4 regions of the Pseudodesulfovibrio alkaliphilus genome follow, and region 1 is predicted to be linked to each of the others. Evidence: predicted binding sites of a transcription regulator. Region 1 holds the regulator's gene; each other region holds the start of a gene.

What was found. The regulator sigma-54, encoded in region 1, starts transcription at its own class of promoters, with help from an activator protein. The targets are predictions, from matches to a motif close to CTGGCACGGNNNNTGCTT.
Region 2: a site for sigma-54 is predicted at 1,503-1,520, ahead of GKC30_RS05065 (VgrG-related protein). Genes of this name have one in related genera too.
Region 3: a site for sigma-54 is predicted at 1,943-1,960, ahead of nifA (nif-specific transcriptional activator NifA). Genes of this name have one in related genera too.
Region 4: a site for sigma-54 is predicted at 2,991-3,008, ahead of GKC30_RS02615 (Spy/CpxP family protein refolding chaperone). Genes of this name have one in related genera too.

The regions. Positions count from the first base shown of each region.
Region 1 is NZ_WODC01000007.1:92,545-98,182, forward strand. It holds gene GKC30_RS11115 (KdsC family phosphatase) at 1-333, shown strand, start outside; gene lptC (LPS export ABC transporter periplasmic protein LptC) at 334-954, shown strand; gene lptA (lipopolysaccharide transport periplasmic protein LptA) at 968-1,840, shown strand; gene lptB (LPS export ABC transporter ATP-binding protein) at 1,841-2,566, shown strand; gene rpoN (RNA polymerase factor sigma-54) at 2,811-4,217, shown strand; gene hpf (ribosome hibernation-promoting factor, HPF/YfiA family) at 4,253-4,792, shown strand; gene GKC30_RS11145 (PTS sugar transporter subunit IIA) at 4,795-5,244, shown strand; gene rapZ (RNase adapter RapZ) at 5,263-5,638, shown strand, end outside.
Region 2 is NZ_WODC01000002.1:273,222-278,859, forward strand. It holds gene gpmA (2,3-diphosphoglycerate-dependent phosphoglycerate mutase) at 1-347, shown strand, start outside; gene mutY (A/G-specific adenine glycosylase) at 360-1,469, shown strand; gene GKC30_RS05065 (VgrG-related protein) at 1,581-2,597, shown strand; gene GKC30_RS05070 (NFACT RNA binding domain-containing protein) at 2,664-4,178, opposite strand; gene dksA (RNA polymerase-binding protein DksA) at 4,239-4,601, opposite strand; tRNA gene GKC30_RS05080 (tRNA-Gly) at 4,821-4,895, shown strand; tRNA gene GKC30_RS05085 (tRNA-Cys) at 4,901-4,975, shown strand; tRNA gene GKC30_RS05090 (tRNA-Gly) at 4,980-5,054, shown strand; tRNA gene GKC30_RS05095 (tRNA-Gly) at 5,105-5,179, shown strand; gene GKC30_RS05100 (hypothetical protein) at 5,495-5,638, shown strand, end outside.
Region 3 is NZ_WODC01000006.1:92,698-98,335, forward strand. It holds gene GKC30_RS10150 (radical SAM protein) at 1-203, shown strand, start outside; gene nifA (nif-specific transcriptional activator NifA) at 362-1,933, opposite strand; gene GKC30_RS10160 (PstS family phosphate ABC transporter substrate-binding protein) at 2,268-3,308, shown strand; gene pstC (phosphate ABC transporter permease subunit PstC) at 3,442-4,668, shown strand; gene pstA (phosphate ABC transporter permease PstA) at 4,678-5,638, shown strand, end outside.
Region 4 is NZ_WODC01000001.1:541,177-546,814, forward strand. It holds gene GKC30_RS02595 (glycosyltransferase) at 1-307, opposite strand, end outside; gene GKC30_RS02600 (riboflavin synthase) at 477-1,142, opposite strand; gene ribD (bifunctional diaminohydroxyphosphoribosylaminopyrimidine deaminase/5-amino-6-(5-phosphoribosylamino)uracil reductase RibD) at 1,209-2,303, opposite strand; gene GKC30_RS02610 (deoxycytidylate deaminase) at 2,314-2,772, opposite strand; gene GKC30_RS02615 (Spy/CpxP family protein refolding chaperone) at 3,079-3,588, shown strand; gene GKC30_RS02620 (two-component system sensor histidine kinase NtrB) at 3,838-5,638, shown strand, end outside.

The DNA.
Region 1 (5,638 bases):
CAGCCCCCGGTGGCCAGCCGGATCAGGGAACTGGGCATCACCCACTACTACCCAGGAAACCATGACAAACTGCCACATTTCCTCGAGATATGCGAGAAGGCCGGTGTTGAAACGTCCGAAGCCGCCTTCATGGGCGACGACTGGATTGATCTCGCGGTCATGCGCGAAGCCGGGCTGGCCTTGAGTGTGCCCAATGCCATGCCCGAGGTGCTTGAGGCAGCCCACTGGGTGTCGGTCCGTCCCGGCGGACATGGGGCTGTCCGCGAGGCCGTCGCCTTGATCCTGCGCGCCAGAGGACTCGAGGACAGCACACTGAAGCAGTGGGCAGGGTAGATGAAAGGGCGTCCCGGATTATTGCTCATCACGATTTTTCTGGTCGGTCTGCTGGCGGGCATTGTCATCAAGGCCGCCTTCTTCACCGAGCAGATCGTTGAGCCAACGACCGTCCAGCCTGTGACGGAAAAATCCCGGACCCAACTGCTTGACGAGGCCGATATTACAGCCGAGGACATTGAGCTGGTGCAAGGCAAAAAAGGGGCAATGACCTGGAAGCTGCTGGCCACCGAGGCCAAATACAACCAGGAACGCAAGCTGGTGGGCGTGACCCGGCCACAGCTCTCCGCCTATTTCGGCGAGGAGCGTCAAGAGGTGTACGTCAAGGCCGACAGGGGAGAGGTGGATCAGCCCAACGACAACCTGACCCTGTTCGACAACGTCACCGGGCGGTTCGGGGTCATGGCCCTCGACGCGGCGCATCTTGATTATGTAGGGGCCATAGACAAGGTGTATCTCAAGGGGGGCGTGACCGTACGCCGCCCGGACATGACGCTCACGGCAGCAGCCGTGGAGATAGACATGGTCAGCCTCGACCTCAAGGCGGCCGGCGGCGTCGAGGCGCTGTTCGCGCCCAAGGGATTTGACACGAGTCCGTTTCAGGACCAGGGCAGGGAGTAAGCATTTGATAAATATGACACGATGGCTCATTGCTGCGGCCTGTCTGCTCGCCTTTATTTCCCCGGCCTTCGGGGCCGATTGGGGCGAGGTGCGCGAGGCTGCAAGCAATCTCAACGTGCGCGAGGCCCGCTCTCCGCGGAGCGAGCATGTGCTCACCCTGACCAAGGGGCAGCGCGTCAGGGTCGATTTTCCCAAGGACGGCTGGTATGCGGTCTTTGACCTCACCGAGGCCGAGCGCGACGAAAGCCGCGCCCTGGGCTATGCCAATGCTAGGTTTTTGAGCCCTGTGGAGGGCAAAGCCTTGGAGGTGATCGCGTCCCCGTCGGCCGGTGCGCCTCTGCCCGGCGCTACGGACACCGCCCAGACAACAGACTCCGGCCCGGCCCGGGGCGAGGGCTCGGTCAAGGCCCCGGCCGCCCCGACCCCGCCTGCCCCCATCCAGGTGGGCGTCGATCCCAGCCGGGTTCCTGTCAAGATCACCTCGGATCGCATGACCTATGACGAAAACAGCAGGACTGTCACCTTTATCGGCAATGTGGTGGCCGTGCACGGAGAGCTGACCCTTTGGGCCAACCGGCTTTCGGCCTTTCTTTCCTCAAGTACCGGCAAACAGTTTTCCGTGGACGGCATTGAGCGCATCGTGGCCGAAGGGACCGTGCGGGCCAAAAAAGGCAGCACCGAGGGCACCTGCGGCAAGCTGACATATTTCGTGGAGGATCAACTGCTTCGCATGGAGGATGATCCCATGCTCCAGGACGGCCCCAACAGCCTGACCGGCGAGGTGATCAACTTCCATGTCCGCGAGAATCGCAGCGAAGTGGTGGGCGGCAAGGGCAAGCGCGTTAAGGCCATCTTCCTGACCCCCGAAAAGATCAAGGTGCAGTAGATGCCGGACGGACTTGTCGCAGCCAACCTCTCCAAACGCTATGGCCAAAAGGAGGTGGTGCACGGTATCAACCTTGAGGTGCACCGTCGCGAGGTGGTCGGCCTGCTCGGTCCCAATGGGGCAGGCAAGACCACCACGTTCTACATGCTGGTGGGCATCGTGAAGCCCAATACAGGCCATGTTTCCCTTGATGGCGAACCACTGACCGACAGGCCCCTGCACGAGCGGGCCCGCATGGGCGTGAGCTATCTGCCCCAGGAGAGTTCCATTTTCAAGAAACTCTCGGTACGCGAGAATCTCCAGATAATCCTCGAGCAAACGGATCTGCCCCCCGCCGCCCAACACAAGAGGGCCAACGAGTTGCTGGAAATGTTCACCATTACCAAGCTGGCGGACCAGGCGGCCATGTTCCTCTCGGGCGGTGAGCGCCGCAGGCTCGAAATAGCCCGAGCCCTGATCATGGATCCCAAGTTCATCCTGCTCGACGAGCCCTTCGCTGGCATCGACCCCATTGCGGTTATCGACATTCAGGAGATCATCTCCGTGCTGAAGAGCATGGACATCGGCATCCTCATATCAGATCATAATGTTCGGGAAACACTTAACATATGTGACAGAGCCTATCTCGTCTACGAGGGCACGGTCATCCTTGAGGGCAGCCCCGAAGAGATCGTGCAAGACAGTCGCGCCCGTCAGATATATCTGGGTGAGGACTTCCGCCTCTAAACGTCTTTTTTCCCCTTGCATCCGTTCTTGGCGATTTACAGCGGGGTGAATCGTTGGTACACTTTTTTCATGCCGATAATCCTATCTGAATAATGCAAGCTTGTCAGATGGTTATCAGGCAGATATTGCTTCCTGCTTTGATGTGTGGCAGGGTTGAAAGCAGGAGTTGAATGGATCGGTGAAAAAAACTGTCGCGAACCCCCGGCGCGGAGCCATGTGGAGCCCGCGCCGAGAGGTCTAGAATATGGGATTGGAACTCAGGCAGCAACTCAAGCTTTCCCAGCAGCTGGTCATGACACCGCAGCTGCAGCAGGCCATCAAGCTCCTGCAGCTCTCCCGCCTGGAACTGCTCGAAACCGTTCAGCAGGAGCTCATGGAGAATCCCTTTCTCGATGAAGCCGAGGTGGAAACCGAGATTCGCGAGCCCGAGAAACTGACCGAATCCCAGGCCGAGGAGGAGCTTGTCCGTACTGCGGATTGGGAAAACTACCTCGGTGAGTTTTCGAGCACTTCCAAGCAATCCACGGCCCGCGATCTGGAGGTTCCCGAAGAAGGGCTGTCCTTCGAGGCCCGGCTGGCCTCAAAACCATCGCTGGAAGGTCACATCGGCTGGCAGATGCGGCTTTCCGACTTCACCGAACGTGAGTTGTCCATCGGCGAGGTGATTGTCGGCAACCTTGACCACAATGGGTATCTCCAGGCGTCAGCAGAAGAGATGGCGGCCATGGCCGAGGTCGCGCCCGAGGAAGTGGAGTCCGTCGTCCTTCGGGTTCAGCGGCTCGACCCGGTGGGCATCGCTGCGAGAACCCCGCAGGAATGTCTGCTGGTCCAGATGGAAGTGCTCGGCTTCGACGACCCCATCCTGGTTTCCCTGGTCCGCGATCATCTGGAAGACCTTGAAAAGAACCGTTTCAAGCCTCTGGCCCGCAAGTTCAAGATTTCCATGGACGATCTCAAGTCGTACATTGAGCTTTTGCAAACCCTCGACCCGATGCCCGGGTCGCATTTCTCCAGCACCGAGCCGCATTATGTCAGCCCCGATGTCTTCGTTTACAAATACGGGGACGACTTCGTCATCATTCTCAACGAGGACGGACTGCCCAGGCTGCAGATGAACTCCTATTACATGGAAACCATGCAGGGTGCCAGAAACAAGGAGAAGGACTACTTTCAGGAGAAAATGCGCTCGGCCGCCTGGCTGATGAAAAGCCTGTACCAGCGGCAGAGAACATTGTACAAGGTAGTGGAGAGCATTGTCCGCTTTCAGCGTGAATTCTTTGAGGAAGGTGTGACAAAACTCAAACCTCTGATCCTCAAGGAGGTGGCAGAAGATATCGAGATGCACGAGTCCACTGTCAGCCGCATCACCACCAGCAAGTATGTGTCCACCCCACACGGCATCTTCGAGTTGAAGTTCTTCTTCAACAGTGCGCTGGACCTCAACGACGGCTCCCAGGTGGGCTCGGAAAGTGTCAAGGCGCTCATCAAGCAGATGATCGCCGCGGAGGACCAGAAAAAGCCCCTGAGCGATGAGCGTATCGGCGAGATTCTCCAGGAAAAACTGGAGGTGAACATCGCCAGGCGCACGGTTGCAAAATACCGTTCCGCCATGGGCATTGCCTCGTCCTCCAAGAGAAAGCAGTATTTCTAAGGCAGGCTTTCCACACATTCAACCAGGAGGAATGTATGAACATAAGCTTCACTTTCAAGAACTTTGAGCCGTCTGATCATCTCAAGGGATATGCGCAGAAGCGCTTTGAAAAGGTGGGCAAGTATGTTTCCGACGCGGAGGCCGACCTCCAGGTCAACCTGCTGGTGGACAAGTTTCGTCACAAGGCTGATATAATCCTCAATGCCGACGGTATCCACATCTCGGCCTATGAAGATTCCGAAGACATGTACTCGACCATCGACATGGTCCTCGACAAGCTGGAGGCACAGCTGCGACGCATGCGCGAGAAGATGAAGGATCGCAGCAGGCAGGCCCGTGGCAACAAGGTCCAGATGAACTTCATTTCCTATGAAGGCAAGGCGGGAAAACCCGGCCCGACCATTGTGGGAACCGACACATACGAACCCAAGCCCATGTCCGTTGACGAGGCAGCCCTGCAGTTGGACTCCCTCGACAACGAGTTCCTCGTCTTCCGCAATGCGGAGACCGAGGGCGTCAATGTCATCTACAAGCGCAAGAACGGCGACTTCGGTCTGATCGATCCTGGAAATTAAGCATGAAACTCGGTGATTACCTGGACAAGGATCTTGTCCTGTACGATCTCGTCTCCGGCTCCAAGCCGGAGGTACTCGCGGAACTCCTCACCCCGGTGGGGGAGAAATATCCTGAAATGGACACGGACCATGCGGTCCGTGTCCTTCTTGATCGCGAAAACCTGGGCACCACGGGCATAGGCGACGGCATTGCCATCCCCCACGGCAAGCTCGAAGACTTGGAACAGGTCATTGTAGTGGTTGGCAGGAGCGTTTCCGGCGTCGAGTTCACGGCGCTGGACCACAAACCATGCACCATCTTCTTTCTCGTACTCGCCCCGGAAAAAGTGGCCGGCATGCATTTGCGTATCCTCGCCCAGGTTTCACGCGTCCTCAAGGACGAGGCTTTCCGTCGCGAATTCATTGGGGCCGAGGACTTCGAGGCGCTTTGGAAGCTCCTCGAAGAGGTTTAGACCGCCCGGAGTCATGCCGTGACACCTGCCAATACCTTTCCCGTGGTCGTGGTGACCGGCATCTCGGGCTCGGGCAAGAGCACCGCACTTAAGGTTTTCGAGGATCTCGGTTTTTTTTGCATCGACGGCTTGCCGTCAGGCATGTCGGCCAAGATAGCAGGCCTGATCCTCAAACAAGACACGAAGTATCGCGGTTTGGCCCTGGGCATGGATATGCGCCAGCCGGAATTCCTGGAAGGATGGGACATCGCCTTTGAGGAGATGGCCGCCATGGGCATCTCGCCTCAGGTACTCTTTCTCGAAGCGAGGCTGGGCGAGCTGATGCGGCGCTACGCCACCACCCGCAGACCCCACCCCCTGGAGAGCCAGTCGCTGGGATTGGAACAGGCCCTGG
Region 2 (5,638 bases), on a different contig from region 1:
GGGATCGGCGCTACGCATCGATTTCTTCGGCCCAAGTGCCGCGCTGTGAGAGTCTTGAACAGACCATCGCCCGGACCATGCCCTACTGGTTTGACATCGTGGCTCCGCAGATTCGCGCCGGGCAGCGGGTGATCATCGTGGCCCACGGCAATTCCCTGCGCGGCCTGGTCAAATATCTCGATGCCATGGACGATGAGGCCATCACCAAGCTGAACATCCCCACAGGCCTGCCCCTGGTCTACGAACTGGATGACGGCCTCAAGGCCATCAATCGGTACTACCTTGGTGACCAGGAGGCTGCGGCCAGGGCTGCGGAGGCAGTTGCCAATCAGGCCCGGGGCGGGTAGACCTTGCCCGTCATGGACGGGAAACTTTTCACCACGCATCTGCTCGACTGGTACCGTGTCAACGGTCGCGATCTGCCCTGGCGGCGCGACCCTTCGCCCTATGCCATCTGGATTTCCGAGATCATGGCCCAGCAGACCCAGATGGACCGTGTTGTGAGTTACTTCACGCGCTGGATGGATCGTTTTCCCGATCTCATCACCCTGGCCCGTGCCAAAGAGGAGGATGTGCTGAAATCCTGGGAGGGGCTCGGCTACTACTCCCGAGCCCGCAATATCCAGCGTAGCGCGGCCATCCTGGTTCGCGAGCACGGGGGTGTCTTTCCTTCCGATCCCGCAGTCATCAGGGCGTTGCCAGGGGTTGGTCCCTACACCGCCGGAGCGGTTGCCAGCATCGCCTTTGGTCTGCCCGAACCGGCGGTGGACGCCAATGTGCTGCGCGTCTTCGCCCGTCTGCTCGACCTGGACTCGCCAGTGAGCGAGGCCCCGGTCAGACGGACCGTGGAGCAGGCCGTGCGCTCCCTCATCCCTGCCGGGAATCCTGGCGATTTCAATCAGGCTCTCATGGAACTTGGCGCCTTGGTTTGTTCCCGGCGTCCGGGATGTACACAGTGTCCTGTGGCCTCTCACTGCCTGGCTCGGGCCGCCGGAGTGGCCGAATCGCGGCCTGTGATCAGACCCCGCAGGGATGTCCTGCGCATCGAGATGGCCTCCGGGGTTCTTCTCCACCAGGGCAGGGTGCTTATTCAGAAACGGCGGCCTGATGATGTCTGGCCGGGGTTGTGGGAATTTCCCGGCGGGTGCGTGGAGCAGGGGGAAACCCCGAGGCAGGCTCTTGTGCGCGAGTTCCGCGAGGAGGTGGAGCTTGCAGTGGAACCGCTCGAAAAACTTACTGTGATAACCTACGCCTATACACGATACCGGGTGACCATGCATTGCTACCTGTGCCGGTATGTCGGGCCCCGTGAGCCGCAGCCGGTCTTCAACGAGGCGGTGGCGGGCGGATTTGTATCTCCGGAGCGGCTACATGATTATGCCTTTCCGGCCGGACATAGGCGGCTCATCGAGTTCCTTGAGCAGGACAGCCGCCTGATCAAACCGTTTTCCGCCGATTCTCTCTCCTGATCCTTGTCCTTGCATTCCAGTATCTTGTCCAACAAGGCACACTCCTTGCTTTGGTGGTGGCGGAGACATGGATACTTGCCAAAAATTTGACTTCTGGAGATTGTCATGACCATGAGCCCCACAGCGGAGTATGACACCCTCGCTCGTCTGTTGACCAATGGGCAGACCGACAGGCAGCCGGTAGGCGAAGGCGCGGGACCGAGCGGTCGGCGCGAGGGAGCCATGCAGGCCGCCTTTGAAACGCAGATGCGTATGGCGCGGACCCTTTTTGGGGAGCAGGGAGGCTACGGACAGGACTCCGGCGGCATTGGGATGGATGCTTCCATAGTTAATGACGCCCTGATGTTCGATGCGTTGTCCACCATCAACCGACTCATGCGCGACGAGGCCGGATTTTCTCCACGGAACGGCGCGGTGCTGCGCGAGCCGGCGCAGGAGGGCGGTGCCAGGGTGGATCCAGAAGGTCCGGCTCGTCAGGCATCGGCCACTGCCCAGGTGGGAACCCTCTCGGCCCGTTTCGAGTCCGGTGGGGCCGGAGTGGAGGCCATCGGCTACGACCGGGTGGGAGGCACTTCGTATGGAACCTATCAGATAGCCTCCAAGCCGGGGACCATGGACAGTTTTTTGACCTATCTTGCCGAGCGCGATCCGTCCTGGGCCGGGCGGCTGCGTGAGGCGGGCGAGGCGGATACCGGCTCCACCAAGGGGGCCATGCCCGAGGTCTGGAAGGCCATTGCGGCAGAGGACCCGGAGCGGTTTGGCCGGTTGCAGCACGACTTTATCACCGAGCAAACGTACACGCCCGCCCGGGCCATGATCCTCGACCAGACCGGGCTTGACTTCGATAACGCCCCTTCGGCCTTGCGCGAGGTACTGTGGAGCACGGCCGTGCAGCACGGCCCCACGGGGGCTGCCCGGATATTCGGCAAGGTTATCGATCGGTTCGTGGCTTCTGCGTCGGAGGAAGGGTTCAATGAAAGACTCATTGAAGGCGTCTATGATACCCGCAAGGGGCAGTTCGGCTCGTCCACGGACAGGGTACGCCGAAGCGTGGTCAGCCGTCTCAACGAGGAGAAACAGCTGGCTCTGGGTATGCTCGGCCACACACCGCTTAGCCGCATGGTATAGCCGGGTGGCTCAGCAGGAGGCCCGACAGGCCGAGGGTGATTTCAGGCGCGGGAAACCGCGCCTTATTCATTGTGAAAGGGTTGCATCAATGTCCGGGTCGAGCTCCACGCGCAGGGTGCCCAGCCGTTTATCCACCAGAACCTGGCCGTGAGCCAGGCCTTTGACCTTGCGCACGTCTTTTACCAGGGCGTACATGACCTCGGCCTTGCCGTTACTGCGGCTGTGGCTCTTGATGGCGCAGAGTCGGGCAGCCTCTGTCAGGGTCTGCTCGGGCACTTCCTGCGCTGGATGGTCGCGCTTGAGGATGACATGGGAGCTTGGGCCGTCCGCCAGATGAAACCAATAGTCAAAAGGACTGGCGGCTCGGCCGAGCATCTCGTGGTTGGCGCGTTTGTTCTTGCCGCGCACCAGGGTGAAGCCGTCGCTGGAACGGAAGACTGAGACAGCCAGCCCCCGGTAGCGCTTGGGTGGCGGAGCAGAGGAGGTCGGCAGGGGAATGGCGGATTCGTCGGGCCGGGGGGCTGTGGGCAACTCCCCGCGGTCCAGGCGGTCGAGTTGATCCATCAGTTCGGCGCGGCGTCTGAGGATATGGGGAAATCCCCGCTCGGCCTTGGCTGCGCGCTTGAAATAGAGAACCATGTTGTCCGTTGGCGAGAGATGCGGATTGAGGGGCACCGTGACCGGACCAAGCTCCGGGTGGTTGACGATGACCTCCTCCGTCGTCGGGGCATCCTTGAGGCGGTAAAGTTCGGCCTGGAGCGCTTCAGCCATGGTTTTTTCGTTGGCCAGGGCTCGAAGCCGCGTTTCCTCCTGGCCCAGCCTTCCCAGGTTGCGCATGATCTTCTTGCGCTCCCTTCGCAATTGCAGCTGCTCGGGACGCTCGGCTTCCAACTCAAGTTGGGGGAAGAGAGTTCGTTGACCAAAAGCGTTGGCTGCCTCCAGAGCCGAGGCGAAGCATTGGTCGTTTTTGCCGGAGGCCCAGACAAGGGGTATTCCGCCGGATCCGGGCGGAAGGTGGAAGCTGGGCTCCTCGCCGGATGCCACGGCGAGGTATAGCCGGTGGGCCTCTGCCGGAGGAATGGCCGCCAGCGCCTTGCGCAGGGCAGGCGAAATCTGCGGCGAACGGCGCCAGATGTCGGGATCGTCAAGGGCATCCTCAATGGCGGGCCATTCCGGGAGGGTACCAAAGCCGTTGTCCAGGCGATCGGTCAGGGTCATGCCTTCGCGCAGATCAAACACTAGGTAGTTGCCGCCGGGAGGTTCGTGGCGCGGTGTCAGCGCGAGGGCCAGCCGCAGTGCGGGCCAGTCAGCCGTCCAGCCGATGACCTTGCGGTTGCGCAGCCGTTTGCGGAACCACATGGCCTGAGCGGGGGCATCCTGGGGGTTTTGCGGTTTGATCGGCGAGAGAAAAAGCAGACCGGCCGTTTTGGCCGGTCTGAAAATCAGATGCAGCGGCTCGCCCGCGTTTTGAAATTTCAGCGTCCAGACGTCAGGAGCCGGGGCAAAGACCTTGTCGATGCGCCGTCCTTGGAGCAACTGGCCCAAGTCGGCGGCAAGGAAGCGGAAGAAATTGGCTTCCATCGAATTACCGGAGGACTCACCGGGCGCAGGCGAAATCTCGCGAGCGCCGCCAAGGGTCGGCTAGTCGCCCCGGACGGCTTCGTCCTCTTCCTGTTTGCTTTTGCAATTGATGCAAAGCGTGGTCATGGGCCGGGCTTTGAGGCGCGGGATGGAAATATCCTCCCCGCACTCGACGCAGACGCCGAAGTCGCCATCGTCAATGCGGTTGATGGCTTTCTGTATCTTCTTGATCAGCTTGCGCTCGCGGTCGCGCAGACGCAGGGTGAAGGCCCTGTCCGACTCCGCGGTGGCGCGGTCGGCCGGATCGGCGTAGACTTCGCCCGATTCGGTCATGTCCTCGATGGTTTCCTCGCTCTTGCGCAGGATGTCATCAAGCATACCGCTAAGAACATCTTTGAAGTACTGGAGATCTTTCGCGTCCATACGTCTCCCCTGACTGGGCAACGAGTCGGTTGTGGGGTTCCATTGATCCGAAATCAACGAATTAAAGCGCGTAGGTATACCAAAATCGTCCCAAAAGTAAAGCCCCTCCATTAGTCGAAAAAAATCGGGGTGTTCATGTACTCCATATTTGCGGGAGAAATGGAAAAATGGGCTTGACACCTCAGGGGGTCGTGGGTAAACAGGGTTTCGCTTTTGCGAGCGGGAATAACTCAGTGGTAGAGTGCAACCTTGCCAAGGTTGAAGTCGCGGGTTCAAATCCCGTTTCCCGCTCCAGAAGAGGCGACATAGCCAAGTGGTAAGGCAGAGGTCTGCAAAACCTCCATTCTCCGGTTCAAATCCGGATGTCGCCTCCACATCGCGGGAATAACTCAGTGGTAGAGTGCAACCTTGCCAAGGTTGAAGTCGCGGGTTCAAATCCCGTTTCCCGCTCCAGATCATATGGGGCCGACCTTTGGGTCGGCCCCTTTCCCGAGACACAATGCGCGGGAATAACTCAGTGGTAGAGTGCAACCTTGCCAAGGTTGAAGTCGCGGGTTCAAATCCCGTTTCCCGCTCCAGCGCAATCCGGCCGGCCCCCCATGGGCCGGTTTTTTCTTGCCCTCCTGGCGGGCAGGCCTGTCTGTGTCGCGTTTTTATCTTATTCGATTGACAGGATTTTTTTTAAAAAATCGGGCGAGTATGTTTTTTGTGCCCGGTTTTCTCCTGAAGCGGTATGCTCTCTGCAAAGTGGCGTGCGACGGCAAACATTTCCCCAACCGAAACCACCGTCGCACATCATTATGAACACGACACATCACAAACACAGGCCGATAGCGGCGGCGGGCGATAACCCTGCATATCGCCTTCACGCTTCTCCTCTGGCCACTGCAGGCATGCAGGCCAGGAATTTCACCTCCGCAGCGGAGCTGGCCGGTCACGGCATTGCGCCGGATTTTTATGGGGCCGAGAGTCTGGCTCGGGATATTGAGCGGCTGTGCGATCCGGGTCAGCCGGTGACGGACGAAGGGCTGCTCAAC
Region 3 (5,638 bases), on a different contig from region 1:
GTCGCGCCGTGCTTGCCGCGGCCATGGGCGAGACGCCGAGGATGCTTCTGGAGGAGCACGGGGTGTCCCCGCACGTTGTCACCGGGCTCATTGAGGACGCGCTGCGGGCCATCTATGAGACCGGCGATCTGAAGGTGCTCAAGGGGCGGCGGGGCGGCATCGCGGGCGGCTGCTGCACCGGCACCGGAGCGAGCTGCGGCTGACGCTTTCTCCGGGAACCCGGCCCAGGCCGGGTGTGGATTTTCATGCGGACCCGCCCCGCCGGTCATTGGCCGACGGGGCGGGTCTCATTGGGATGGGGAGGTGTGTTGGGGAGATTCGTTCCCTTCCCGGTTCCGGGGCTGCTCTGCTTGACGCAGGGTCAGCGGAAGCGTCGCAGTCTGGCGCGGCCCTCGGCGATCATGCTTTCCAGGCCGTATTTCTTGACCCGGTACCCCATCTGACGGGCAGAGAGGCCCAGGGCGTCGGCCGCCTTGTACTGGACCCATCCGCTGCGCTCCAGTGCGGCCATGACCTCGTTGCGCTCCACCTCCTTGAGGGAGGTGCAGTGGCCGGGCTCGCCGTTGGGGTGGAGCGCTTCCTGAATCACCGCCGTCTGGCCCGGAGCGAGGTAGGACTTGAGAAACTCGAGGCTGACGCGCTCGCTGTCGGACATGATCACCAGCCGCTCTATGAGGTTTTGCATCTCGCGCACGTTGCCCGGCCAGTCATAGCGGATCAGGGCGTCCAGGGCCGTGGGCGTGAAGTGGATGTGGCGGCCGTAGTTTTCGGCCACCTCGCTCAGAAAATGGTTGAGCAGGCCGGTGATGTCGTCCTTTCGCTCGCGCAGCGAGGGTACCCGGATGGGAAACACGTTGAGCCGGTAAAAGAGATCGAGCCGGAAATGGCCGTGCTCCACCAGCTCGCCCAGATCGCGGTTGGTGGCAGTCAGGATGCGTACGTCGATGTGGCGTGTCCTGTTGGAGCCGAGGCGCTCCAGCTCCTTGTCCTGGATGACCCGCAACAGCTTGGCCTGGAGCGCCATGGGCAGCTCGCCGATCTCGTCGAGGAAGAGGGTGCCCTTGTCCGCCTCCTCGAATCGGCCGGGCCGGGTGTTGGTGGCTCCGGTAAAGGCCCCCTTCTCGTGGCCGAAAAGCTCTGATTCCAGAAGATTGGCCGGTATGGAGGCGCAGTTGACCTTGATGAAGGGATGACCCTGGCGGTCGGAAAGCTCGTGGATGATGCGGGCGATGAGCGTCTTGCCCACGCCGGATTCGCCCAGGAGCAGCACCGTGGCCCTGGTGGGCGAGACCTTTTCGATCTGCCGCTGCACTTCGATCATGGGCGTGCTTTGGCCCACGATATACGGGCCCTTGGTGCTCTTGGATATCTGGTACTTGAGCGAAGTGTTCTCGCGCTTGAGCACCGCCTCGCGCTCCATGATCTTTTCGTTGAGGCTGATGAACTGGGCGATGAGGGTGGCCACCACCTTGAGAAAATCCACGTCCTCCTCAAAGGCGATTTCATCCTCGAAGAGACGGTCCACGTTGAGGACGCCGATGGGCTCGCCGTGCAGGACGATGGGAACTCCGATAAAGGAGATCATGCCCCGGCGAAGCTTGCGCGACCCGGTCTTGTCGAGAAACAGGGGCTCCTTGTCGATGTCGGGCACGAAGAAGGGCTCGCCGGTCTGGAAGATGCGTCCGGTGACGCCCTCGTCGAGGCGGTAGACCCCGCGCTGTTTCTCTTCTCTCGTCAGGCCGTAGGAGGCGTTGATGGACAGGTGTCCGGTCTCGGGATCAAAGAGAGTGACCGTGGCCCGCTGCATGCTGAGTTGTTCGGAGAGGATGCCAAGCACACCGTCCAGGGCGGATTCGAGATGAAGCGCCTTGTCGATGACCTGGCAGATGGCCAGCAGGGCTGAGAGTTTGAGTCCGTGGACAGTGGGAGCCATGCCCGCCCCAAGCAAGGTCGATGCCACAATCGATCAAGAAAAAGTTCTTTTAAAATCAAAAACTTACTCATTCCTGGTCAAGGGGCGTGGCGACAAAAATGTCATATTTCAACCATCAGTGTACATATCTGCAAACTTGAGCTGAAGAAACCGGGGCATCCGGCAGGGCGAATGTACACTCGCCTGCCCAAGCAACGCCCTCCCGGCGGCTGTAACATGTCACCAAAGCGTAACAACCATCCCATGGTGTTGTAACAGAGCGGGGCTAGTGTCTCCCAAGCCAAACACGGAATTCCTGTTTTTTTTACAAACATTCTTTTGAGGAGACCTCTCGATGCGTAAATTCGTCAAGCTGCTTGTCGCTGTCGCCATTCTCACCTTTGGTGCCAGCATGGCCCATGCCCGCGATCAGATCAAGATCGTCGGCTCCAGCACCGTTTTTCCGTTCTCCAGCTATGTGGCCGAGGAGTTCGGCGCCACCACCCAGTTCAAGTCCCCTGTGGTCGAGTCCACCGGCTCGGGCGGCGGGTTCAAGCTCTTCATCCAGGGCGCTGGAATGGACACCCCGGACATCACCAACGCCTCGCGCCGCATGAAGACCTCCGAGTGGGAGGCCGCCCAGGCCGCCGGCATCACCGAGATCACCGAGGTGCTCATCGGCTACGACGGTATCGCCGTGGCCCAGAACATCTCGAACCCCGATTTCTCCATCACCCTGGCCGAATTGGCCCTGGCCACAATGGAGATGGTGCCTGTTGACGGCAAGCTGGTGACAAACCCCTACAAGACCTGGGACCAGATCAATCCGGCCCTGCCCAAACGCAAGATCGTCTTCTACGGCCCGCCGACCTCTTCCGGCACCCGCGACGCCTTTGCCGAGATGGTCATCGGTCGCTTTGCCAAGGCCAACGGTGCCCTCTACGATGCCATTTCCCCCAAGGGGAAGGGCGAAAACTACAGTGCAGTGCGCCAGGACGGCGCGTATGTGCCTGCCGGTGAAAACGACAACCTTATTGTCCAGAAGCTGACCAAGGACATGGACGCCTTCGGCATCTTCGGCTACTCCTTCCTGGGCGAGAACACCGACCGCATCAAGGGTGCCAAGATCAACGGCGTGGAGGCCACTCCCAAGGCCATCGCCAGCGGCGAATACCCCATCTCCCGCTCCCTGTTCTTCTATATCAAGAAGGCTCACCTCGATAAGGTTCCGGGCATGAAGGAATACCTCGAGCTGTTCATGAGCGAGAAGATGATCGGCACCAACGGCCTGCTCAAGCGCATCGGTCTCGTGCCCCTGGCCGACGACCTGCGCGCCAAGGTCCAGAAGGATGTGTTGTCCTACAAGAACCTGACCCTGGAAGACCTGAAGAAGTAACGCAACCGTATCTGAAAGAGACCGGCCCGGCATCCGGGCCGGTCTCTTTGAGCGTTGATCAGTCCATCGCAATCAAAACAGACCGGCCCGCACGGGGGCGCTCTCTGCCCCGACGGTCCAAGCAGAGGCGATAGTGGATACAGGTACCATTTTTCTCTACCTCGGGTGCGGCCTGCTGCCCCTTGCGGTGGTGGCCTATTTCCTAGCCACCAAGAAAACCTTCTCGACCCGTTTCGAGGGGGAGAAATTTCAATCCACCCCTGGCAGTTACGGCTGGTTCGCGGTGATATGCACCCTGTCGCCCGCCCTGCTGGCCTCGGTGCTGGCCGCCGTGCTTCAGTTGACCGGAATGGCCGAGGTGCCGGGCACGGCGCTTGTGGCAACCGTGATGATACTGGCCGCATGCGGGCTCTATCTCGGTCTCATGGCCGTCAAGCCGAGCCTGCGTGCGCGGGCAAAGGTGGAAGATGTGGTGGTCAAGCTGCTGTTCGCGGCTTCGCTCGTCTCCATCCTGACCACCATCGGCATTGTCCTCTCGGTGGTTTTCGAGGCCATGCGCTTTTTCCAGATCGTCAGCCTGTGGGATTTCATCACCGGCACCAACTGGAGCCCGGACGGCGTTTCGGCCGGCGACCACGGCGTCGAGGGCATGTTCGGCTCCATCCCGCTCTTTGCGGGTACCTTCATGATCACGGGAATCGCCATGCTGGTGGCCATTCCCATCGGGCTGTTCGCGGCCATTTGCACGGCCGAGTACGCCTCTCCGGCCTTTCGCAAGGTGGCCAAGCCCGCCCTGGAGATTCTGGCAGGCATCCCCACCGTGGTCTATGGCTTCTTCGCGGCCATCACGGTCAGCCCCCTGGTGGTGGAGGCGGCGGATTATTTCGGCCTGCAGGCGGACTACACCAACGCGCTGGCGCCGGGTCTGGTCATGGGGGTGATGATCATCCCCTTTGTCTCGTCCCTGTCCGACGATGTGATCACCTCTGTGCCCAACTCCCTGCGCGAGGGCTCGCTGGCCATGGGCGCGTACCAGTCCGAGACCATCAAGACCGTGGTCCTGCCTGCTGCGCTGCCGGGTATCATCTCCGCCTTTTTGCTGGCCGTGTCGCGGGCGGTGGGCGAAACCATGATCGTGGTCATGGCCGCCGGACTGCGGGCCAACCTGACCTGGAATCCCCTTGAGGGCATGACCACTGTTACCGTGCGCATCGTGGACGCCCTGACCGGGGACCAGGCCTTTGACAGCCCGGAGACCCTCGCAGCCTACGGCCTGGGGCTCGTGCTCCTGGTGGTCACCTTGGTTCTCAACGTCATTTCGCTGGTGGTCATCCGGCGCTTCAGACAGCAATACGAATAGGCGGACACCATGCAATATTCCATTGATCCGAAGGTTCTCAAACGGCGGGCAGGGCGCGACAAACGCTATCGCGTCTATGCCTACGGCGCTATCTTCATGGCCGCCGCGTTTCTTGTGTTCTTCTTTACCAACATCGTTTCCACTGCCTTGAGCGCCTTCAAGCAGGGCGAGCTGCTGGTGGAGGTCAACTATCGCGAAGAGGCCAGGAAAATGGGCGATTACGCCCTGGAGGATGACCTCAGCTATCTGGTCAGCCGCGGATTCACCCGGCTCATCCCGGCCCAGATGCGCGAGGACCGCTCGCTGCTCGGCACGGTCGAGGAGAAATGGGTTCTGGCCGACGCCGAGGTGGACCAGTACCTCAAGGGCAAGCCCAATCGCCTCAAGAAGGACGAGCGAAAGTTGGTGGACACCATGCGGGCCGAGGGCCGCGCCCGCCTCGCCTTCAATGTCGGTTTCTTCAAAAACGGCGATTCCAAGCTGCCGGAGATGGCGGGTATCTGGGCCGCGGCCGTGGGCTCCATGTACGTGCTGGCCATCACCTTTGTCTTCAGCTTCCCAATAGGTGTCATGACCGCGATATATCTTGAGGAATTTGCGCCGAACAACCGGATCATGCAGATCATCGAAGTCAATATCAACAACCTTGCCGCCATCCCGTCCATCCTCTTCGGCCTACTCGGGCTCTCCATCTTCATCAACTTCTTCGGAGTGCCGCGCTCGTCGGCCCTGGCGGGTGGCCTGACTCTCTCACTGATGACCCTGCCGGTGATCATCATTTCGACCCGGGCGGCCATCCGGGCCGTGCCCAGCTCCATCCGCGAAGGTGCGCTGGCCCTCGGGGCCACCCGCTGGCAGGTGGTGCTGACCACCATTTTGCCCCTGGCCCTGCCCGGCATTCTGACCGGAACCATCATCGGGCTGGCCCAGGCCATCGGCGAAACCGCGCCGCTGCTCATCGTGGGCATGA
Region 4 (5,638 bases), on a different contig from region 1:
GTTTGAGGACGTTGTCGTCGTCAAGGAAGATAAGCTTGTCGCCCTGGGCCAGACTGGTGAGCAGAGCGCGGATGCCGTTGCCGCCGTTGCGGTCTGCCGGCAGGTTGAAACCACGCACAGCATAGGCCGAGGCCGGGCATTCGCCCCGAACCCCGTCAAAACCTATGAGGATTTCCACCTGATCCGTTTCCAGTCCGGCGAACCGGGCTGCCCGTTCAACCGATTCCACGGCCTTGCGCAACGCCTTTGGCCGGTTGCCCGCTGTGGGCGTGATGATCGAAAAGAGGATGCCGCCGTCCCTGGCCATTTCCGCTCCCTTCCCGCGTCCATGCGGGCCTGATGGGCCGTGGAGCCCTGATTGTCGCGTGGCCGGATTGGCGGCCTTTCACCTTACCGTATCGGCTCGCGGCTCTTCGGGCTTTAGGGGCAAATGGCGAAAAAATGGAAACGAGGGCAGGGAGTTGGCAGGGCCAGGGTCAAAATCCGTGCTCGCGCAGATATTCCATGGTCATGGCGGATTTTCCGCCCTCCGTTGCCTCGGGCTGGCCATTGGTCCAGGGGCCGACCATGCGCTCCACGTATTTGCCGATGATGTCGGTTTCCATGTTCACCCGTCTGCCCGGCGTCCACTCGGCAATGGTGGTGGCCTTTTGCGTCTCGGGAATGATGTTGACCTCGAGCCAGTCCGGGCCGCAGTCATTGACCGTCAGGCTGATGCCGTCCAGGGCCACAGAGCCCTTGGGGATGACGTAGCGGCCGTGGGCGGGGGGAAAGGCAAGACGGAAGATGCGCGATTCCCCTGCCGGGCGCACTCCGGCCACCTCGGCCAGACAATCCACATGACCGGAAACGATGTGTCCGCCAAGGCGGTCGCCCAGGGCCATGGCCCGCTCCAGGTTGACCCGCGAGCCGACCTTGAGCGCACCCAGGCTGGTGACGGACAGGGTCTCGCGGCTGGCATAGGCCGTGAACCAGCCGTCGCCAAAGGTCTCCACGGTCAGGCAGACGCCGTTGACAGCGATGGATTCGCCCGCCTCAATATCGTAAAGGGGAAACAAGGCGCGGATGCGCAGCCGGGTTTCAGCGCCGCGCCCTTCCGCCGCCTCTACGCGGCCCATGCCCATGACCAGTCCCGTAAACATGGCGTCTCCTCGCTTGGTTGTCGTCCGTGGTTGTAGCAGGCGTCCGGTGCGGAGTAAACCGCCGGTCTATCTGGGCCGCAGGGTGATCATGATGTCATCGCCCGAGCGACGGGTGTCGATGATGCGGAAGTTGGCGGCCTCTGCCATGGAGCGTTCCCCGTGGCCCGCATAGGCAGAGGGTGCGGATTCGTCGCCCAGGATGCGCGGGGCCACGAAATGAACGATCTCGTCGGCCAGCCCCTGGTCGACGCATTGCATGGCGAGCCGTCCGCCCCCCTCCCACAGGCTGGTGTGGCAGCCCAGGTCGAAGCGCAGGCGCTCCAGGCCCACCGCGAGGTTGAGTCCGCCTGCGGATCCGGGCAGGGGCCAGACGCTACTGCCCCGGCCGCGCAGCCTGTCGGCCTCGGAGCTGCGGGCGCTTTCACGGGTGGTCATGAATATGGTCCGCTCCGGGCGCTGGCGGGTCAGAACATGGTCGTCCGGGTTGACGGGCAGGCGCGATGTGACGACCACCCCATAGGGCTGGAGGAAGTCATCGGCCAAGCCCGGCGCACGGCAGGTCAGGCTCGGGTCGTCGGCACGGAAGGTGGTCCCGCCCACGATGACCGCGTCTGCCCGGGCGCGCAGTTCGTGAACCCGGGCAAAGGACTCGGGACAGGAAACGGGCTCTGGTCTGCGCTGGCGCGAGGCGATCTTGCCGTCCAGGGTGGCGGCCATCTTGACGATGTTGAACGTGGAGTGGGTGGTCTGCCAGACCAGGAAGTCGGCGATGAGGTCGCGGCAGACCTCTTCAAGGACGCCCACTTCGATCTCCAGGCCTGCGGCGGCGAGCCGCTCCACGCCCCCGGCGGCCACCGGGTTGGGATCGCGGGTACCGATCACGACCCTGGCCACGCCCGCGTCGATAAGGGCCTGGGTGCAGGGCGGCGTCTTGCCGTGGTGGTTGCAGGGCTCAAGGGTGACGAACATGGCGGCCCCGCGTGGGTCGATCCCCTTGCTGCGGGCATCCACCAGACACTCGCGCTCGGCATGCAGGCCGCCGTAGCGCATGTGCCACCCCTCGGCCACAATGCGTTCGTCGCGCACCAGCACCGCGCCCACGCAGGGGTTGGGGGCCGTGGTTCCGCGCCCCAGCCGGGCCAGCTCCGCGGCCCGGGCCATGAATGCGGCGCTAGAGGAAGTCGCCTTCCATGAACACATGCTTCACTCCGGCCTCGTCGAGCATCTGCTCCGAGAGCTCGTCGGGGTAGTTCTGGGCGTAATAGATGGTCTTCACTTCGCAGTTGATGAGCATCTTGGTGCACAGGATGCAGGGCTTGGTGGTGCAGTATATGTTGCACCCGGTCAGGTCCAGGTGGTGGGTGGCGGCCTGGATGATGACGTTTTGCTCGGCATGGAGACCCCGGCACAGCTCGTGGCGCTCGCCCGAGGGAATCCCCAGTCTTTCGCGCAGGCAGCCCGCCTCCTCGCAATGAGCGATGTTGGTGGGCACCCCGTTGTAGCCGGTGGCCAGGATGCGCTTGCCGCGCACGGCGATGGCTCCCACCGCCCGGCGGGTGCAGGTGGACCGCTGGGCCACCAGATGGGCGATACGCATGAAATACTCGGGCCAGGGCAGTCTCTCGGACATGGTTCCTCCAAGGCTCGCGGCTTGATGAAGCGCGGCAAGCTCCCCCTATCATGTCTCATGCCGAAAGGAAATGAGCATGTGCCCGGCATGAGCCCAGGACTTGATGCGCGGGGCATTTTGTGCAAATTTGGGAACACTTTTTGTGCAGAAAAAAGCACTTTTGACCGACTTGCGCCAGGCCGTACGCTCTATCTCCATGGATTTGCACATGAAAAACATTGGCATGGGGTATGCTTGAGCAGAGCCAGGCAGGTCGGCTTTCGGCCTGCCTGAAAAACACACCCACAGCAACATGGAGGAACCCGCATGACCAAGAGAAACATTACCACCACCGCCCTGGCGACGATCCTTGTCCTCGCCTTGGCGGGCTGGGCCATTGCCGGTCCCGGCCATGGCCGCGGCTACTGCGGCCCCGGCCCAGCCGGACAGAATCCCTACGCCCAACTCACCCCGGAGAAGCAGGCGGCCGTGGAGGCCATCTTCGAGAAGTACCGCCCGCAGATGGATCAGCTTCGCGACTCCCTGTGGACCAAGCACGCCACCATGCAGGCCATGATCAACGGCGGCAAGGCCGATGAGAAGAAGCTCGGCTCCCTGGTGGCCGAGATGCGCAACCTGCGCGAGAAGATGGGCGAGCTGCGTGCCGCCATGAACGACGAACTGACCAGGGAGACCGGCATCGAGGCGCCCTTTGGCCCCAAGGGCCGCGGTTTCGGCAAGGGATTTGGCCCTGATGACTGCCCCGCCTTCGGCAAGGTGTACGGACGCAGTTTTGACGGTGGATGCGGGCCTTGCGGCGAGCCGCGTCGTTCCTAAAGGACAGGTATTTCCGAACACTGCGGAAAAACAGGACGGGCGGGGCGGTCATTCATGGGGAATGCCGCTCCGTTTCCGTGCGCCGGACATGGCGGCGGGCGTCGCCTTTCGGGGATATCCCGCAGGGTGGCTTGCGGTTTCGTCCGGTGCGGAATAATGGTACATCCGTGATCCGGACCGGGCATCTCCCCTTGCCCGGCTCCGGTTCGGGATATTCCTGCGGCGACACCAAGGGGGCTAGGCGCGTTCATGGAAATCAATTCCACTGGTAAAGAGAAAGGCCCGCTGGTGGCCCTGGTCCTGGCCCTCATCGTGCTGGGCCTTGGCAGCCTGTACCTGACATGGCGATCCATCGCGCACCAGCGAGAAATCGTCGAGGGCCACATCATCATGACCGGCGGCTCCATCCTGCGCGGGGTGGACAACAATCTCTCGCGCATAGTCCGCTCCCTGCGCACCAATCCCCAGGTGGCCCCCATCTTCCCCTCCATGGCCGAAGACCTGTTCTCCGAGCTTTCCAAATCGGACGACATCGTCTTCATAGCCCTGTGCGACGCCGACGGCATCCCCCTGGCCTCGTCGGACAGGGAGTCGGGCAGTCCCATCATCTCCCTGCCTGACATGGTTACCCGCGACCTGGAGCCCGGCAGGGCCTTCCACGCCATGGCCGAGATGAACAAGCGGGCCGTGCTCGTTTCCGGCATCCGGGTCCGGGCCGACTCGGCTCTTCTGAGCCGGGGCGAGCCGGTGCCCCAGCGCGATTCCGGCCGGGGCGGGACCCGCGGCGCGGGGCCGGGGATGATGGAGCACGGCATGATGGGTCCGGGCATGGGCCGCGACCCGGGGCTTGACGGTCCTCTCGATATCGACGTGGCCCCGGTCTATCTGCTGGTGGGACTCAACGCCGAGAAGCATCTGGCCCAGTTCCGCCAGTACCGCAGGGCGGCCACCTATCAGACCGGCTATGTCTTCCTGGCCGCTGTGGGGCTGTGGTCCCTGGCCTTCGCCTATCTGCGGCGGCGCGACGAAGGGCGCAAGCTCGTACGCATGGAGCGCTTCCAGAACAAACTGCTCGACAATATGCCCGACGGCCTTGTCACCCTCTCCGAAACCGGCGAGATCATGGCTGCCAACCATTCTGCCAAGCGGCTGCTGGCCCCGGCCGGCGAGGACGGTGCGCCCGAGATCCTCGGCGTGGACTGGGCCGGCTTTCCCTTTGCCCGCGAGCCGGGCGGCAAGGCCGGATCCGCGTCCTACAACTGGGAGCAGTTCGACTACCAGGGACGACGCCTGGAGATCCTTTCCCTGCCCTTCCAGGGGGTGGACGAGGACGCCGCGCCCGAATTGGGCCAGCGGCTGGTGCTTATCCGCGACCGCACCCAGATCCGCTCCCTGGAGGAGAACCTGAACGAGGCCAAACGGCTGGCGGCCATCGGCTCCCTGGCTGCGGGCGTGGCCCATGAAGTGCGCAACCCCTTAAGCTCCCTGCGCGGTTTTGCCCAGCTCTTCGCCGCCAAGCTCAAGGGCCAGCCCCCCCTTGACCAATACGCCGCCACCATGGTCCAGGAGGCCGACCGCCTCAACCGCGTGGTCACGGACCTGCTCTATCTGGCCCGGCCCCGACGGCTTGACCCCGAGGAGACGGACCTGAACGCGGTGGGCGAATCTCTGCGTCAACTCATGCGTTTCGACTTCAAGAGCAAACGGGTCGAACCGGAATTCGATTTTGTCCAGCCCGTGGTTTATGCCGATCAGGATGCGCTGCGACAGGTGCTGCTCAATCTCATCAGTAACAGCCTCGACGCCATCGGCGATTGCGACGAGTGCGGAAAGCCGGGGCATATCCGGCTGACGAGCGAGCGGGTCGAGGGCGGGGTGTGCGTCCTGGTCTCGGACGACGGTCCCGGCATGGACCCGGGCATAGCCGACGACGCATTCAAGCCCTTTGTCACCGGCAAGAAGACCGGCACCGGGCTCGGTCTGGCCATCGTCCAGAACATCATGCGCGCCCACCGGGGGCGGGCCGGGATGGAATCGCAGCCGGGGCAGG